Regions from separate parts of the Stenotrophomonas sp. STEN063 genome, predicted to be linked through region 1. Evidence: predicted binding sites of a transcription regulator. Region 1 holds the regulator's gene; the other holds the start of a gene.
What was found. The regulator FliA, encoded in region 1, starts transcription of late flagellar genes. The targets are predictions, from matches to a motif close to TAAAGTTTNNCNNNCNNNGGCCGATAA.
Positions count from the first base shown of each region.

Region 2: a site for FliA is predicted at 6,120-6,146, ahead of AC1VWL_RS09745 (HDOD domain-containing protein). Genes of this name have one in related genera too.

Region 1 covers NZ_JBXFWF010000001.1:3,874-13,229, forward strand. Annotated here, with positions in the region: gene AC1VWL_RS00020 (STAS domain-containing protein) at 1-167, opposite strand, end outside; gene AC1VWL_RS00025 (chemotaxis protein CheW) at 500-1,480, opposite strand; gene AC1VWL_RS00030 (ParA family protein) at 1,477-2,259, opposite strand; gene motD (flagellar motor protein MotD) at 2,259-3,206, opposite strand; gene AC1VWL_RS00040 (flagellar motor protein) at 3,210-3,950, opposite strand; gene AC1VWL_RS00045 (chemotaxis protein CheA) at 4,191-6,056, opposite strand; gene AC1VWL_RS00050 (protein phosphatase CheZ) at 6,060-6,680, opposite strand; gene cheY (chemotaxis response regulator CheY) at 6,680-7,072, opposite strand; gene AC1VWL_RS00060 (RNA polymerase sigma factor FliA) at 7,086-7,835, opposite strand; gene AC1VWL_RS00065 (MinD/ParA family ATP-binding protein) at 7,832-8,716, opposite strand; gene flhF (flagellar biosynthesis GTPase FlhF) at 8,703-9,356, opposite strand, start outside.
Region 2 covers NZ_JBXFWF010000029.1:17,663-27,018, reverse strand. Annotated here, with positions in the region: gene AC1VWL_RS09780 (NAD(P)/FAD-dependent oxidoreductase) at 1-1,170, opposite strand, end outside; gene AC1VWL_RS09775 (VOC family protein) at 1,167-2,120, opposite strand; gene AC1VWL_RS09770 (IclR family transcriptional regulator) at 2,218-3,012, opposite strand; gene AC1VWL_RS09765 (SDR family oxidoreductase) at 3,026-3,796, opposite strand; gene AC1VWL_RS09760 (Rieske 2Fe-2S domain-containing protein) at 3,793-4,839, opposite strand; gene AC1VWL_RS09755 (recombinase-like helix-turn-helix domain-containing protein) at 4,876-5,184, opposite strand; gene AC1VWL_RS09750 (non-heme iron oxygenase ferredoxin subunit) at 5,181-5,519, opposite strand; gene AC1VWL_RS09745 (HDOD domain-containing protein) at 6,231-7,247, shown strand; gene AC1VWL_RS09740 (phospholipase D family protein) at 7,483-9,054, opposite strand; gene sstT (serine/threonine transporter SstT) at 9,178-9,356, shown strand, end outside.

The sequences.
Region 1 (9,356 bases):
GCCAGCACGAAAGCGCACAGCACCTGCATCGCGGCGGTGTGCACGCGGCCGACCTGGCCGGCATCCACGCGCAATTCGCCTGCTTGCGGCAGGTGGGTTGCCAGTTGTTGCTTCAAGTCGCTGGTGGACTCGATGCCGAGATCCTGGGCGAGGGCCACAGTGCTCATCGTTGCTCCGAACGAACGTTACTGGGAGAGATAGCGGCGATGCGCTGGCGAACTTTAGGGCTGCGATGCGCTGCAGCAGATAGTGTTAACGGGCGCACGGTTTTGTAGTTTTGCCCCCTCCCTTTCGCGCAGCGAAGGGGAGGGCTGGGGAGGGGTGAGCTCTGCTCACTCCCTTGCGTCGAAGGCGGAGGGGAGGGTTGGGGAGGGGTAGCTTTTGATTAGGTAGAGCCGAGCCATGCTCGGCTGGAGCCTTACCGGTAAAGCCTCTGCCGAGCATGGCTCGGCACCACCGTTGCTTCGTTCCCCTTTGACGCGCAAAACAGAGGAGGCAATCAGCGCAGCAGGCGGGCGGCGTCCAGCAGGATCATCGGTTGCTGGCCGACGCGGGCGATGCCGCGGAACAGTTCGTTGGAGATCTGGCAGATGCGCGCGGTGTCCGGTGGCTCGATCTGCGAGTCGTTGAGGTTGGCGACGTCTTCCACTGCTGATACGCGCAGGCCCAGGGTCTCGCCGTTTTCTTCCAGTACGACGATGCGGGTCTGCGCGTCTTCCGGGGCACTCTGCACGTCGAGATGACGGCACAGGTCCATCACCGGGACGACCTGGCCGCGCAGGTTCATGATCCCGAGCATGGCCGGACCGGTGCCGCGCAGTGCCAGCAGCGGTACCGGGAGGACGACTTCCTGCACCTTCAGCAGCTCCAGTGCATACGTTTGTTGGCCACAGCGCAGGCGCAGCCAGCGCGAGCTGCGCTCGGCGGCGCGGCGTTGCTGTGGACTGCTCGCTGGCCGCTGTGCCTGCGCTTGCAGTTCCTGCCAGGTGCTGGGGCGTGCATCCGACGAAGGCTCTGCCAGGGCGCGGACGTTCGGAGTGCTGCGCGGCGCCGGGACCGGGCTTGCCGGCAAACCTGCGGCGGTCTCAAACGCAGCCTGCAAGCTGGCGCTGTCGCTATGGGCGAGCTTGCGGCTTTCGGCCGGGCCGGTTTCGTAGATCACTTCATCCGGCAGGTCATCCCAGGTAGGAGGACGACCGGCATTGGCGGCGCTGGTGGCCGCCATTGCGTCGTCGAACGCGGCCTGCAAAGCTGCGGTATCGCCGGACGCAATGCTTGCCGGAGCAGGTGCCGGGGCGGCTGAAGGCTTGGCTTGCGCTTCGGCCAGTGCGGCTTCGAACACTGCTTCAAGTTCAGCGCTGTCGCCCGGCACTTCGATCGCCGCCGCTTTGGCAGGCGTTGCGGGTGCGGGGGCTACCGCTGGGGGCACTGCCTCCAGCAGCAGTTCGCCCAGATAGTCGTCGAGTACGTCGCTGCTCATGCGGCGCGCTCCAACTGCGCGGCCTCGTTGAGCAGCAGCCACTCAAGGGCGTGCCGGTAAGCGGCCATGCCGCGCCCTGGGTAATCGTCGCCGAGCACAGGCACGGTCAGGGCGGCGGGATTGCAGATGCGGGTGTCGACCGGAATGGCGTCTTCCCAGACACGCTCGCCGTGACGATCCTGCATCAGCTTCAGGGTTTCATTGCCGGCGCGGGTGCGGCGGTCGAACAGCGTCGGCAGCACCGAGATCGGCAGGGAGCGCTTGCGCGAGCGCTCGACCATCTCACCAGTGCGGACCATGCCGTCCAGGCCGTGCAGGGCCAGCGGCTCGGCCTGGGTCGGGATGATCAGGCGGTCAGCGGCGGCCAGGGCATTGATCATCAGCAACCCCAGCGTCGGTGCGCAATCCAGCAGGATGTAATCGTGCTGCTCGCCGTGCCGAGCGAGCGCCTGCTGCAGGGCAAGGCCCAGACCAGGCTGGTTGGCGCTGCGACGTTCCAGCGTGGCCAGCGAGGCCTGCGCGCACAGATAGTCCAACCCGGGAATATCACTGTGGCGGGCGAGCGCAGCAATCTCATGTGGTGGCGTGGCGAACAGTTCCTGCACGCCCTGTGGCACCGGCTCAACCGGTACGCCGAAGGCGCGGGTCAGCGAGGAGTGGGGGTCCAGGTCGATCAGCAGCACCTTGTGCCCGCGAGCGGCCAGGCCGCGGCCCAGCGACAAAGTGGTGGTGGTTTTGCCGACGCCGCCTTTTTGGTTGGCTATGGCCCAGATGCGCATCATTGGACTCCTTCGATGACCGCCGGTACCGCGCTGCGAATGGCGCCTGCGGCAGAGGTGCCGCCGTTGTCGTCCTCGTCGCTGGTACTGGCTGTGGTGTTACCGGCAGCCGGCAGATCGGCCGCCGCTGCCGAATCGGCGAGGATGATCACCATCACCCGCCGGTTGCGGTTGCGCCCTTCGGGCGCATCGTTGCTCTCGCGTGGACGGAACTGGCCGTAACCGACCATCGCCAGTCGTTGCGGCTGCACGCCATGGTCGGCGAACAGGTGCACCACGCTGGCGGCACGTGCGGCCGACAGTTCCCAGTTGGATGGGAACTGCGCGGTGGCGATCGGCAGGTTGTCGGTGTGGCCTTCGACGCGCACGCCGTTGGGCGCATCCAGCAGCACATCGGCCAGGGTGCCGAGCGTGTCGCGAGCGCTGGCGTCCAGGGCTGCCGAACCAGTGGTGAAGAGGATGTCGCTGTTGATCTCGACCTCGATCCACAGCTCGGTGCGACGCACGGTGATGACGCCCTGCTTGACCAGCGGCGCCAGCGACTGGCTGAGGCGGTCGGCGATCTGGTTGAGCTGGCGCTCGGCGCGCTGCAGCTGTTCCTGATTGTGTGCCGACACAGGCATGCGCATATGCGATGCCATCGATGGCAACTGGGTGGGATCTGCCAGCGCGCCGCCGGTCATGCTCGGCGCACTGATCACCGAAGGCGAATCAAAGCCGCCGCCCTGCAATTGCTTGTTGCCCACCTGCACCTGGCTGATGGTGCGCGGGGCGCCGCCAAAGGCGGTGGTCAGGGCATCGGCCATGACCCGGTACTTGCCTTCGTTCAAGGACGAGATGGCGTACATCACCACGAAAAAAGCGAGCAGCAGCGTCATCAGGTCGGCATAGGGGATGGCCCATGCTTCGTGGTTGGCGTGCTCTTCGTGGTGCTTGCGGCGGGCCATGGGTCAGTTCACGAAGCCGGCCAGGCTGTTCTCGATATTGCGCGGGTTCTCGCCCTGGGCAATGGCGATCAGGCCTTCGATGATCATTTCACGCTCGCGGCAGCTGCTGGCGATCACGCCCTTGAGCTTGGCAGACACCGGCAGGAACAGCAGGTTGGCCGAAGCGATGCCATAGATGGTGGCAGTGAACGCGGCAGCAATGCCGTGGCCGAGCTTGCTAGGGTCGGCAAGGTTCTTCATCACCGCGATCAGGCCGAGCACCGCGCCGATGATGCCCAGGGTGGGGGCATAGATGCCCATGCCTTCGAATACCTTGGTGGCTGCCAGATCCTGTTGCTCCTGGCTGCCAAGTTCGATTTCCAGCATGTGGCGGATGGTGTCCGGCTCGACGCCATCGACCACCAGCTGCAGGCCCTTGCGGATGAACGGATCGTCCTGCAGCTCGACCTGCGGCTCCAGGCCGAGCAGGCCCTGGCGGCGGGCGATGTTGCTCCAGTCGACGATCTGCTGCACCAGTGCCCGACGGTCGCTGGCTGGCGGGCGGATCACCCAGCGCACGATCTTGAAGGCGTGCTTGAACACGGCCGGCGAGGTGTGCAGCAGGATTGCTGCCAGGGTGCCGACGATGACGATCACGAACGCAGCAGGTGACCACAGCGAGGACAGGCCGGCGCCCTTGAGGATGCTGCCACCCACCAGGGAGGCGAGGGCGAGGAAGAGTCCAATGATGCTGAGTCGGTCCATGGTGCGTATATCGGCCTCGTTGTAGCGGTCTTGAATCAGGGCTTTGCTTGAGCCCCTCTCCCGCGCGCGGGAGAGGGGTTGGGGTGAGGGCGCTCTTGGCTTTAAAAGCTAGAAGCGCCCCTCACCCGCCCCGTCTTCGCGGGGCCGCCCTCTCCCGCTTGCGGGAGAGGGGACAGTCAGCATCGCTGGGGCTGTCGGGTTGCGTGATTGCGGGCTTTGCCGAGGGTGTTGCTGCATTGCTTACCCCTGCACTCCACGCAACCCATCTACATCCAGAATGAGCGCCATGCGGCCATCACCAATCAAGGTGGCGCCGGCATAACCGTTGAGGCCGCGCAGTGCACGTGGCAGCGGCTTGATCACCACTTCCTCGCGGCCGCGAACCTGGTCCACCACCAGCCCGAAGCGGGCTTCGCCCATCTGCAGCACGACGATGGTCAGCAGCGTCGACGGTGCAGGGGTGATGCCCAGCCATTGGCGCAGGTCCAGCAGGGCCAGGGTGTGGGACTTGCGGTCCAGCACCGCGCGACCATCGAACCAACCCAGCGAGGTGGCCGGTGCGTGCAGCACTTCCATTACGCGGGCCAGGGGCAGGGCGTAGACGTCCTCGCCAGCCTGCACCAGCAGGGTCGGCAGGATCGCCAGGGTCAGCGGTACGCGGATCAGGAAGCGGCTGCCACGGCCCAGCTCGGACTGGATCTGGATCTGGCCACTGAGTTCGCGGATGCGTGACTGCACCACGTCCATGCCGACGCCACGGCCGGAGATGTCGGTGACTTCCTGCTTGGTCGAGAAACCGGGCAGGAATACCAGGTGCAGGCACTCTTCGCTGCTCAGGCGGGCGGCGGCTTCCGGGTCGAGCAGGCCCTTGTCGCGGGCCTTGGCGCGCAGACGCTCCGGGTCGATGCCGGCGCCATCGTCCTGCACTTCGATGCTGACGTAGTCGCCTTCCTGCTGTGCGGACAGGCGCACCCGGCCCATGCGCGGCTTGCCTTGGGCTTCGCGCAGTTCGGGCGATTCGACGCCATGATCGATGGCGTTGCGGACCAGATGCACCAAGGGATCGGCCAGCGCCTCGACCAGGTTGCGGTCCAGTTCGGTATCGGCGCCGATCAGCTCCAGATCGACTTCCTTCTGCAGTGAGCGGGCGACGTCACGGGCAACCTTGGGGAAGCGCGAGAACACCTTGCCGACCGGTTGCATGCGGGTGCGCATCACCGCCGACTGCAGGCGTGCGGTGGCGATGTCCAGGGTTGAGACTGCACGGTCGAGCTCTTCGTCCTTGAGGCGCATGCGCAAGGTCTTGAGCCGGTTGCGGGCCAGCACCAGTTCGCCGATCAGGTTGACGATGGCGTCCAGCCGCTTGGTGTCCACGCGCACGGTGTGCTCGGGTTCGGCGGCTTTTGCCGCTGCCGGTTTGGCGGCGCCGGCGGCAGCGCGGGGTGCTGCGGTCGGCGGTGCGGCCGGCCTGGGTTTGGCTGGCGCGGTGGGAACGGGCTGGACGGGAACGGCGCCCGGTGCGGCACCGCCGTGCAGCTTGTCCAGCAGGGCTTCGAATTCGTCTTCGTCGATCAGGTCGTCGCCGGACTTTGCCGCAGCGATCGGCTGGGCACCGGGCGTACCGCTGCCGTGCAGTTCGTTGAGCAGGGCTTCGAACTCGTCTTCGCTGATCAGGTCGCTGTCACCCGCAGGCGCAGCGACCGCTTGCACGACTGCGACCACGGGGGCGGCGCCAACATCGAACTGTGCGATAAGCGCAGCAGGTGCATGCTCCGGTTCGGTGCCTGATGACACTGCGTCGAGCATGGCCTGCAGCCAATCCAGCGATTGCTGGGCGGCGTCGAAGTGATGCGCCAGCAGTTCGGCTTTGCCTGCCCGTGCCATGCCCAGGGTTTCTTCGGCGGCGTGGCACAGCTCCACCATCGGATGGATCGCCAGAAAACCGGCGCCACCTTTCAGTGTGTGGAAGCCACGGAACACGGCGTTGAGCTGGTCGCTGTCGTGCGGTGCCTGTTCCAGCGTCACCAGCTGCTCGCCGAGGCGATCCAGGATCTCCTGCGCTTCGATGATGAAGTCAGCGGCGATGTCGTCGGCAAAAGCACTCATGGCTTACAGCCCCAGGTCCGAGAGCAGGTCGTCTGCGTCCACCTGCGACACGGCATGACGGTCCAGGCCATTGACGGCCGGGCCAGCCAGGCCCTGGTTGCGCGCTTCTTCTTCCGGCGGCGGCAGGCCGAGCGCGCCAAAACCTTCATGCACGCGACGGACGATGCCGACCACGCGGCGGATGATCTGCCCGGTCAGGTCCTGGTAGCTCTGGGTCAGCGCTACTTCGGTGAGGTTGTGGCGGATGCGTTCGAGGATCTCGCCCTGTTCGGCATTCAGCCCGTCCGCACGCAGGCGCTCGGTCAGCGCGCGGCATTCTTCGGCCAGATCGAGCGTGCGATGGGTGGCCTGCTCGGTCATCTGCACCACGTGGTCCAGGCGCGCGCAGGCGTCGTCCAGCTCACCGGCTTCGCTGGGCACGCTGGGCAGTTCCCCCAGCGCCTGGCCCAGTTCGCGTGCAAGCCTGCCCAGGCCGGACATCATCGGCTGCGTGCGCAGGGCGGCGAGCGCGTCGATTTCCCGACGCCAGCCAGCCTCATCGCCACTTTCCAATGCTGCCAGTGCGTCCTGCAGGCGCTGCACCAGGGCCGATTTGTCGCTCAATGCTTCCCCGGGCTGGTTCATCAGGCGCTCGCTGCCAGGCGTTCGAAGATCTTGCCGAGCTTCTCTTCCAGGGTCTGCGCGGTGAACGGCTTGATGATGTAGCCGTTCACGCCGCTCTGTGCGGCCTCGATGATCTGCTCGCGCTTGGCCTCGGCGGTAACCATCAGTACCGGCAAGGTCTTGAGCTTGGCATCGTTGCGGATCGCCTTGAGCAGCTCGATGCCGGTCATCACCGGCATGTTCCAGTCGGTGACGACGAAATCGAACGACTGCGTCTGCAGCATCGACAGCGCGGCATGCCCGTCCTCGGCTTCGGCGGTATTGGTGAAGCCCAGATCGCCGAGCAGGTTCTTGACGATGCGGCGCATCGTCGAGAAGTCGTCAACGATCAGGATGCGCATGTTCTTGTTCAAAAGACTTTCCTCTTCATGGTTCTTCGAGCCCGGCGTCGGCCGCCTCGAAAATCTTCAGTCGGCTACGCAGGCGCAGCGTGGCCTGGCCGTGGATCTGACAGACGCGGGATTCGCTCACGCCCAATACCGCGCCGATTTCCTTCAGGTTCAATTCCTGCTCGTAGTACAGCGACAGCACCAGCTGCTCGCGCTCGGGCAACTGGCCGATGGCCTTGCCGAGCTCGGCGCCGAACTGGCTGCGCTCCAATACCTGCTGCGGGTTGGGGCCGCCGGTGCTGGGGGTGTCCAGCTCGCCCTGGTCTTCGATCCGCGACTCCAGGCTCAAGACCTGGCCACGCGAGGCGTCTTCAACCAGTCGCATGTATTCGGGCAACGGCAGCTCCATCGCTTCGGCCACTTCACTGGCGCTGGCCGCACGGCCGCTGCTCTGCTCAAGGCGGCGGATGGTGGCAGCGGCATCGCGGGCGCGGCGGTGCACCGAGCGCGGCACCCAGTCGCCACGGCGGATCTCGTCGATCATCGAGCCGCGGATGCGGATCGAAGCGTAGGTTTCAAACGAAGCGCCCTGTTCGGCGTCATAGCTGCGCGAGGCCTCGATCAGGCCCATCATGCCGGCCTGGATCAGGTCATCGACCTCGACGCTGGCGGGCAGGCGCGCGGCCAGGTGGTGGGCGATGCGGCGTACCAGGTCGGCGTGGCGGGCAATGCAGTCATTGGCCGCGTTGCGCTGGACCTCACGGTATTGGGCGGCTGCATTGTTCATGCCTTCACCTTCTGCTGGATGATGCGTTCCAGGAAGAACTCAACGCCGCCGCGCGGGGCGGTTGGGGCTTGCCAGCGCGCGGTGCGACGGGCGATTTCGTTGATGGCCAGCGAGGCTGGCGCGGAAGGATAGAGCTTGACCACCGGCTGCTGGCGCTGCACCGACAGGCGCAGCCAGTCGTCCTGCGGTACGCAGCCCAGGTAGTTCAGGGAGACATCGATCAGGAACTTCTCGCAGACCCGCACCAGCTTTTCGTACAGGGCGCGGCCTTCGTTCGGGTCGCGCACCATGTTGGCGACGACCTGGATGCGGTCCACGCCGCGCTCGCGCGAGAGTACCTTGATCAATGCGTAGGCATCGGTGATCGAGGCCGGTTCGTCGCAGACCACCACCACGGTGTCCTGGGCGGCCTGGCAGAAGGTCAGCACGCTGTCGGTGATGCCGGCGGCGGTGTCGATGATCATCACATCGAGCTCGCGCTCCAGCTCGGAGAACACATTGACCAGGCCGACGTGTTCGGCCGGCTGCAGCTCGGCCATGTGCCGGCGGCCCGAGGCGGCGGGCACGACCAGCACGCCGTTCGGGCCTTCGATGATGACTTCTTCCAGCGTAGCGCGTCCGGCGACCAGGTCGGCCAGGGTGTGCTTGGGCTGCAGGCCCAGCACCACGTCGATGTTGGCCAGGCCCAGGTCGGCGTCGAGCAGCAGGGTACGTTTGCCCATGCCTGCCAGTGCCACGGCCAGGTTGGCCGAGACATTGGTTTTACCTACACCGCCCTTGCCGCCAGTGACCGCGATGGTGCGTACCGGGCCGGCTGGTTCGTGCCGGGTTGCCGACAGCGGGAAGGTGTTGGTCAGCTTGGCGTACTCACGCGACTGCATTGTTCAACTCCGTGTTGCAGGGCATATCGGCCGCGCGGCGCAAATCTTCAAGGCGGAGTACAAGATTTGCGGCAGAGGCCCGATAAAGGTCTTCCGGGACGTCCTGGCCGTCGGTCACCCAGGTGATCGGCAGGCGGTGATCGACCGCCACCGACAGGGCAGAACCGAAGCGGCCGGTCTCGTCCAGCTTGGTCAGCACCACGCCCTGCGGGTTGGCGGCGCTGAAGCGGCGCACCACTTCGTCCATGTCCTGGAAGGCGGTATTGGCCGGCAGCACCAGCAGGGTGCGGATCTGGCCGGCGGCGCGCAGCCACTGCAGCTGGGCGGTGAGGGCGCGGTCGCGCTGGCCCAGGCCGGCGGTATCGATCAGCACCAGCTTGTAGTCGGCCAGCTTCTGCAGCAGCTGGTTGAGGTCGGTGCCGCTATTGGCCTCGTGCACGGCGATGCCGAGCTGGCGGCCGAAGCCGTACAGCTGCTCGCGGGCGCCGATGCGCTGGGTATCGGTGGTGACCAGGGCCACGTCGCGGGCGGCATGGGCTTCGGCGAAACGCGAGGCCAGCTTGGCGATGGTGGTGGTCTTGCCGGCACCGGTGGGGCCGACCAGGGCGATCACGCCGCCGGTTTCCATCGGGTCGACCGG
Region 2 (9,356 bases), on a different contig from region 1:
CAGGTCACTGGCATTCAATGGGCGTGAGGTTGCCATCCAGCGTCGCCCGAGCTTGATGGCGCGCGGGTCGCTGAAGGCGACCATGTGTTGCAGACGACTCTGCTTGTCAAGTTGGAAGTAGATGTCCCGGCCATCGGCGCTGGCGCGGTGAACGCTGATGTTGTGCTGCGAGTGCAGGCCGAGGATCTGGATGTTCATGCCGTGCTGATCGGACCAGAGCCAGGGAACGTCGTCGTAATTTGCGTCCAGACCCAACAGGCCGCGGGCCGAGGCAATGCCCTGGTTCTGCGCGTTGGCCCAGGACTGCACGCAGAGCCCGTGTACCGGATGCTGGGCAACATCGCCTGCTGCGTAGATGGCCGGATCGCTGGTGCGGCCACTGCCATCCACGACGATGCCGTGGTCGACCTTCAGGCCAGCCGCCTGTGCCAGCTCGGTATTGAGTTGTGCGCCAGCGCCAACCAGTACCGTGTCGTAGACAAGTGCATCGGCTTCTGTGCGCACCTCCACACCCTGAATTGTTTGCGTGAGAGACAGATCGCCGCATTGCAGTCGCAAGGTGATGTCCTGCTCGCGATGCAGGCTGGCCAGACGCTCGGCAACGTCCGCACCTATGCTTCGACCACACAAGTGTGTTCCGCGCTCGTAGATGACGACTTCGATGCTGCGCGTACGCGCCATCGCTGCAACTTCCAGTCCAATCCAGCCGCCACCAACGATGGCCATGCGCCGGCAGCTGTGCAAGCGCTGGCGCAGCAGGAGTGCATCATCTGCGCTGCGTAGCACGACGACGCCTTCAAGCTGCGCCCATTGGGGATCAGGCAGGCGTGGGCGGCTGCCGGTAGCAAGCAGGAGCCGGTCGTATGGCAGTGAAGTTCCGTCATCCAGAATCACGTTCTGCGGCTGCCGTTCGATGACGCAAGCGCGACGCGGTCGGTGCCAGTGCAGGTTCAGCGCGTCAATCGTGTCCTGTGGGAACAGACGCAACTGCGCCGGCTCGCGCTCACCGCTCAACACATCCTTGGACAACGGCGGGCGCTCGTAGAAGTCGTGCGGTTCATCGGCGACCACACTCAGGCGCTGGGCATAGCCCAGGTCCCGCAGCGTCTTTGCTGCCCAACCCGCTGCCTGGCCGCCGCCGACGATGACTATGTCGCGAATAGTGTTCATGCGACGGGCACTTCCCTGGCGCGGAGTTGGCGGCGGGTGTTGGCATCAATGCCGCCTTCGACTGCCCACTCGGTGAATGATTCAACCGAGTGTTGCAGTTCGCGTGGCGTCCACGCTTCGGTCAGGTGATCTTCATTGGTGTAGAACTCGAAAGCGCCGCCGGTTGGGCTGCGCACATACCAGAAGTAAGCAGAGGAGATCGGGTGTCGGCCGGGGCCGAGGAAGGTAGCCCAGCCAGCACGGCTCATCGCCAGTCCGCCGCCGAAGACTTCCTGGATGTCGCGCACGGTGAAGGCGACATGATTGAGCCCGCGCGCCTTGCCCGGGCGGTGCAGCAGGAACAGGTCATGGTGGCCGGCGCGGGCGGAAACGCGCAGGAAAACGCCGCGGCCGACATAGCGGTCGGAGACCTGGAAGCCAAGTTTCTCGCGGTAGAAACGCTCCACGGACTCAAGTTCATCGACGAAGAACACCGCATGACCGATGCCAATTGGCGTTGCTCTCTCGTATACCGGGCTGGGTTGATCCACGCGCCGCACATCCCCCCATTGGTTGATCGGTGGCGAGGGTTGCAGTTCCACCGGACGTCGGGTGCTGAGCCGGAACTGCAGGGTCATGCCATTGGGGTCACGACAGCTGACACCTTCGGCATCAAGCGAGTAGCCCGGTTGCCCAACCAATGCTTCGGCCAGGTGCTGCAGGGCTGTTGCGGAGGCGACACCCCAGGTTACCCTGCGCAGGGTGGATCCAGGCTCGATGGCCTGGGGCAGCCTTGGATCGTCCAGCGGGTAGAGCGTTACCCGTGAGCCGTCCAGTGTTTCCACGCTGTGGCAGCCATTGCTGCAACGCGCGGAGGCGACTGGACTCAGGCCGAAATCGTTGAGGAAGCGCTCGCAGTCCGCAAGGTTCTCGACTCCAAACTCGTATTCTTCAATACCGATGATCTGCATGACTACCATTCCAAAGGGTGGTGACGGGGCGGTGAGGCCAGCGTGACAGGCAAACGGCGACAGCTATGGGTATCGGTTGGATCCAGCATCGATCCAGCTAGGACGCGTGCAGGAATCCCTCGATTTCGAGCGCGGCTTTCTTTACCTGCATGCTCAACGACAGCTTCAGGTCCGGTGGCAGCACCGAGCGCGGAACCATTACGCTGATCGAGGCCAGTACGTTGCCTTCGCGATCACGTAGCGGATAGGCCACCGATGACACGCCGGGTTGATAGAACGACTCGCTGATGGCGTGGCCGCGAGCGCTGTCGGTGCCAAGCAGGTCGATCAGTTCCTGCGGTGTCTTCGGGCCCTGCTCGGAGGTGAAAGAAAAATTTGGCTCCGGGAACAATGTGCTTACCTCCTGCTCTGGCAGGGACATCAGCAACACCCGGCCGATGGCGGTGCAGTGCGCGGGAAGGCGGGTGCCGACGCCGACGCCCGAACCGATCTCGCCGACCGCGCTTGCCCGCGCGACGTACACGATGTCGCGCCCATCCAGCACGCACAGGTGCGCGGAGTAGCTGCTCGTGTCGCGCAGGCGCTGTATCACCGGCTGGCCGATCTGCACGATGTCCATCGATGACAGATAGTCAAAGCCGAGGCGCAACACGCTGATGCCCAAGCTATAGCCGCCGCTGGCGGTATTGCGGGTGAGGAAACGCATCTGTTCCAGTGTCTGCACCGTGCGGTACACCGAGGCTTTGGGTAGCCCAGTGCGCTGGCAGACCTGGGTGAAGCTGAGTTCACCTCGGTTCTGGCCAAACAGCAGCAGCATGTTCAGGCCCTTCTCCAGCGCCGGCACCATGTAGCGGTTCTGTTCTTTCAGCGATGTTGCCTGGGGCGATAACATTTCCGCCATCCTTCTAGTTGAAAACAAAGCCGCCGTTGACGGGCAGGGTCTGCCCGGTGACGAAATCAGAGAGGTTTGAAAGCAGGTACAGCACCGTGCCGTCGATGTCGGCCGGGAACTGCGCGCGTGGCAGGCTGCGGCCGTTCTGGTACAGCGCGTGACGTTCAGCCGGGACGTACTCGGTGGCCTCGCAGCGGGTCAGGCCCGGCGCAATCGCGTTGACGCAGATGCCGTCGGCACCCAGCTCGCGCGCCATGGATCGGGTCATTGCCAGTACGGCGCCCTTGCTTGCCACATAGGCCAACAGACGCGGTGCACCCCATAGGGCGGTATCGGACGCGAGCATCACGATCTTGCCGTTGCCGGATGCACGCAGATGGGGCAGGGCGGCGCGACTGACCAACCAGGTACCACGGACATTGACCTGCAGCGTTCGATCCCAGACCTCGGTCGCCAGCTCGTCCATCAACGGCCCGCCTATGCCGGTGGCAATGGCGGCGTTGTTGACCAGGCCGTCAATTCCACCCATCAGTCGCGCGGCCTCGGCGACGGCGGCGTCCACGGACGCGGGATCGGCGAGGTCGATCGCCACCGCATCAGCCTGCGCGCCTTCCGCGCGCAACTGCTGCAGCGCGCCGCTGGTATCCAGTACGTCGGCCACCACTACCCGCGCACCGGCGCGGGCAATTGCCGAGGCGAAGCTCAGGCCCAAGCCGCGTGCGGCGCCGGTGACCAGTACCTTGCGTCCGTCCAGCAAGAGGTGTTTGACGACAGCCTTGCTCATGCGTGCGCTGCCTCGTTTGCAGCGGGTGCCAGCGCCGACTGGTGGTCGAGCTGGCGCTCTGCCATCTTCTGCATTGCGCGGCGCACCCGGGTCAGCCCGGCATCATGCGCATAGAGGAACTCCTGGTTGCGTGCCCCGGGAGCGAGGTTCTCCAGAATCAAGCGATCCTGCTCCAGCACGTCCCAGTGCAGTTGCTCCAGGCGCGTGCGGTACATGAAGCGCCAGACATCGCGCTGCCACCCCTGCACCTTGCGGATCCGCCAGAAGAAGACCCGGCAATTGGCCTCGTCCACGGGCACGGTCATGCCCACGATCCAGAACGGACCACCTGGCCCGAACTGCGCTCGATAGGGGATGGATAGACGCAGCCAGAACGCGCCGCTGTGACCAAATTCGACCCAGTCGAAGTTGACGCCGCGCTGGCCGGTTTTCTCGAAGATGAAGCCGGTGTTGGTGGGAACCACCTGCATTTCGGCGCTGCGGTCGCCTTCGGCCATGGAGTGTGAGGCCGCGTGCAGGTAGGCACCGTGCATCGGGTCCATGACATTGTCGATCGCATACTGGTAGCCGCACTGCCAGCCTGCGGTGCACAGGAAGTTGCTGTACTGGGCGCCGTCCTCCAGTTCCTCAGGCAGGAGCAACGGTGGCACCTCGGCCTGCGGATCGAGGGCGAAGTACAGGAAGATCGCGCCATGCCGTTCCTGCACCGGGTAGCTGCGCAGGCACTGGCTGCCTACCAGCGGGCAGGCGCTCACCGCGGGTACATCCCTGACCGTGCCGCTGCCATCGACCTCGACGCCGTGATACCAGCAGGCAATGCGTTCGCCCAGGTTCCAACCCATCGATAAACGTGCGCCGCGGTGTGGGCAGCGATCTTCCAGTGCATGCACGCGGCCGCCGTGATCGCGCCACAGCACGATGTTTTCACCCAGGCGGGTGATGCCCAGCGGGGCATTGGATACTTCCCAGCTCGCGACGACCGGGTACCACAGTTCGCGCAGGCCGCGGCGCAGGTGCGCTTCAATCGCTGTCTTGCTTGCCATCAATGCTCCCTCCCAGGATGCGTTGCGTGTGCAGGATCAATAGCCCAGAGCGGCAAAGGCTTTATGGAACGAGACTTCGGTCCAGGCTTTGCCGCCGGAGTCGTAAACGCCTAACTCGTTGAGCTGCTGGACCAGATCGGCGACCTCGCTGGCACCGTTGCTGAAGGCTTGCTCAAGCGCGTGTACGAGCCGCAGTTCGTGCTCGTTGGCAGCACGGGTACGGGTCTGCCAGACGATGTTGTCGTAGCGGCCGGGCTGCTCGATGGTGCCTGCGCCCGGATCATTGGTAGGCAGCGGCTTCTGCCACTGCTTGAGCTGCGGATTGAAGTCGAGTTGCATACTCATGCGACGTGCTCCAGGCCCGCGTCGATGCTGGACAGATCGATCTGTATGTCCTCGCCCTGCATCCGCAACGGATAAGTGCGCAGGTCACGGCCGCCAGGTTCGCGCAGGCAGCGGCCACTGCGAATGTCGAACACCGCCTCATGCAGTGGGCATTCGACCTTGCCGTCTTCAACGAATCCCTGACTCAGCAGGGCATAGGCATGCGGGCAGACATCTTCCAGGGCGTAGTAATCGCCATTCACCAGGAATATGCCGATTTCCTTGCCAGCGACCTTGGTCGCGAAGGGATATTCGTCGCGTACCTGCGACTGATTACAAACAGTTTTCCACGTCATGTTGTTCTGCCCGCTCATCGGTGTTGAGGGTGAGGTTTTATATTTGAAACTAAATCTCATTACAGAAACTACAATTCAACATAGCAGTCACTGGTTTGGCTGCAATAAGGAAAGTGGCCGTTTACATGTGCTGGTATTCACAGATTCGATACTTGGCGTGTTTTATTTACTTTGAATTTGCGAAGTGGGTGGTGTGTGCCCCGGAGGCTGGCAGCATTGGTTTGACTGGTGAAACTAAATCGCCATTCATATGCCTTGATTCAAGAGGTTCTGCCCTGTTTTGCGTGTTACAAGGCGCCCGTTTGTATTGCGTATTGCGCGCGTGCTGGAACCCAGGGGGCTGGATGCTGGAGGTGCGTATTGGTGATCCTGCGTAGTGCTGGGGAATATCGGTATGGCTGGGTCGGTAAATGACCAAGGCTGCGCAATGTGGGCGCCTGATGGTTTTGAATGAGAACCAATCTGTTCGGTTGAATATAGAATTGGTTATTGCCGGGTTTCTTTGGGATTTGTCTTAAAAGGGGTGGGCTTGAGTAGAAACTGGAGTGGGCTTGGCAGTGTTGTTTTATTCATTCTTGTACTCGCGGCGGCGGTGGGCGCTAAAGGAAGTCGGTTGCGAGCCGATATATAGGGCAGTTCTCCGCGCGGACCCTATCTGTTTCTCTCATGGTGATTATTTCGGCAGTGCTTGCAGCGGTTGTGGTCGGAGGCTTGGTCTGGCTCTGGCTGCGCGGCAATGACGAATCGGCGCAGCCGCAGCGACGCGCGTATTCGATTCCGGCTGCGGGGAAGGACGGCGCCGTGTCCGAGGCCCGCCCGCTGGTCTGCACCGAAGATCTGCAGAGGCGATTTGTGCTCGCTGCGCTAGGGAGCGCCGATGCAGGGGCCGATGAGCTGCGGGTGCAGCGGGCGGTGGTTGATGATGTGGTGGCGGCATTGAGTCGTGCCGACATGTCTTCGCGCTACACGCCACGGCGGCCGAACCTGCTGCCGCAGCTGATCCAGAGCGTCAATGACAGCGCCGCCTCGTCGCGTTCAATCGCCCGCATCATCGGTAGCGATGCGGTATTGGCAGCCACGCTGCTGCGCATCGCCAACAGTTCACTCTATCGACTGCAGCAGCAGGACGTGCAGAGCATTGAGCGGGCGGTGACCCTGATCGGCAACGATGGTATCCGCCAGATCATTTCCGCTGCGCTGGTACAGCCGGTGATGGAGTCGGCCAGGGGAGAGGACGCAGAGTTCGCACGGCTGCTGTGGGAGCACACCTTGCGGGTGTCACTGGCTGCGGCCGATCATGCGCGCAGTGTCGAGCACGAGGACGGGTTTGCGGCACAGTTGGCTGGTTTGCTGCTGGGGCTTAGTGCGGCCATGGCGATGCAGGCAGCCGCAGACGTGCTGGCCAAACCGCCGTTACGCATGCGCGAGCCGGGAACCCTGCTGGAAGTGCTGGCGCGGTGCCGGGTACCTACCGCAGTGCGGATTGCCGAACACTGGAAGTTGTCGGCGCCCATCGTGCAGGCACTCAAGCAGGTGGATGCAGGTGCAGCGACAGGTTTGGCGCGGTCATTGCAGGTTGGTCAACTTGCGGCCAGCGCGGCAATGCTGCATGCGCAGGGTTTGATGAGCGAGGCAGATGCCTGCGCGGCGCTCGCCGTGGAGCTACCCGAGCATGTGGCGATGTGGCTATGGAAGCGCATGCACCAGGCTGATGGCGTGCAGGAATGAAGTGTCCAGGCGAGGGCGACGCGGGCTGGGGCGGCCTCTCCGTCGGTCGCAATGCGGTTGCTGCTATCCGACATGGCATACAACCGCGGGTCCAGTAACGTAACCCGGGTAAGCGCAGCCCACCCCGGTGGCGAGGACTTGGTGATCTGTCAGGCTTTCCGCCATCGGCCTTGGTGCCCAGCGCTTGCTCGGGCTACGGTTGGGCGGATATCGCGTAGTGTGTCGATGGCGTGGTTCAGAGCTGCGACTCCAACGGCAGCCAGCTGATCATGCGCGTGCTGGTGCGCTGCATGAGGCTGGTGTCCGGTTCGGTACGCAGGCTGATTGGAGGGGTATTGTTGCGGTCCAGCCAGCGCAGTTCGTGGTCCTTGTTGAGATAGACCCAGTAGCTGAGCTCTGCACTGGATAGGCGCAGGTATTCCTGCTGCAACCGCGCGGCCAGCACCGGGTCATCGAACAGCGCGCCCATTTCGGTATTGAGGTAGGCCGAGCGCGGGTCGAGGTTGAACGAACCGACGAAGCCGCGGCGATCATCAATGACGAAGGCCTTGGTATGCAGGCTTGCACCGCTGCTGCCGAAGGTGGATGCCTTCTCGATGTGGTCACGGGCCTTGAGTTCGTACAGCTGCACGCCGCCAGCCAGCAACGGGCGCCGGTAATGCATGTAGCCGCTGTGCACGGCGGCTACGTCGTTGGCCGCCAGCGAGTTGGTGATGATGCCGACCTGCACGCCGTTCTCGGCCTGCTGGATCAAGCCCTTGGTGCCGACCGCACCGGGCACGAAGTAAGGCGAGATCAACAAGGACTTGTGTTTCGCGCTGCCCAGTACCTCTACCAGCCGGGTGACCAGCCATTGGCTGCTGTCGCCACCACTGGGCTTGCGAGGGGGATCGGAGTGGATGCTCACGCCGTCGGTCCAATGCAGGTCCAACTGCTTGCTGAGATAGGCATCGGTGAAATGCGCTCGCACGCGCTGCAGATAGGGTCCGGCTTCCTGTTGGCGGGCGTCCAGCTCGGCCTGGCTGATGAAGTTGGCCATCTGCTGGTCGGTGCTGTAGTGCAGGGCTGCAATCGGCACCACGGCGTCGCTGTTCCAGAAGTCATCGAATACCGTGCTGGCTTCGCTGGCGACCGGGCCGGCGAGCAGCAGGTCGAGGTCGCGGAAATTCACGTCCGGGCGTGCATCGAAGTATTCCGCGCCGATATTGCGGCCGCCGACGATGGCGACGCGGCCATCGGCGATCCATGCCTTGTTGTGCATGCGGTGGTTGATGCTGAAAACCCGCTGCACCATTTCGAGCAGGCGCCACAGGCCATCGCGGTTGCGGAATGGGTTGTACAGGCGGATCTCGATGTTGGGGTGATTGTCCAGCGCCAGCATCTGCGGGTCCAGGCCGGCGGCATTCATGTCATCCAGCAGCAGGCGCACGCGCACGCCGCGTTCGGCGGCCTGGTAGACGTCATGGGCGAGCAGGTGGCCGAGCATGTCGTCGTGCCACATGTAGTACTGCAGGTCCAGGCTGCGTCCGGCCTGGCGGGTGATGATGGCGCGTGCGGCGTAGGCTTCGAGCCCGTCGGAGAGGTAAACCGCGCCGCTTTTGCCCGGATGTTCGGCCAGCAGCGGTCGCAGTTGGCGGTCGATCAAGGTCTGCTGTGCCTGCAGCGGCAGGGCGTGTGAAGGCGCACCGACTGCCTTCGGGGTGAGGTGGTCGCCGAGCAGCAGGCCGCTGCCCATCAACAGCAGCACAAAGGCCAGCAGATAGGCCAGGAACCGCAGCAGGCGTCTGGGGCGATGCTTGTTTTCCATGGGCGCATCCTAGCGGTGTTCGTGATCAGGCGTCAGTTTGTCCTGATTCCATGACGTTCCGGGGGTGCGGGGAGCGCCCCCGTTGGGCGAGAATCGGGGTTTGCGTTTGCCGCGAGCCCTGTGATGACCGAACGTTCTTCCTCCTTCCGAGCGCCCAGTCTGGTGCTGCAGATTGTCATTGGCCTGATCGCCGGCATCGTGCTGGCGATGGCCTGGCCTGCCGCTGCCACCGCTGTCGGCCTGCTCGGTACGGTATTCATTTCCGCGCTGAAGGCGGTTGCACCGATCCTGGTGCTGGTGCT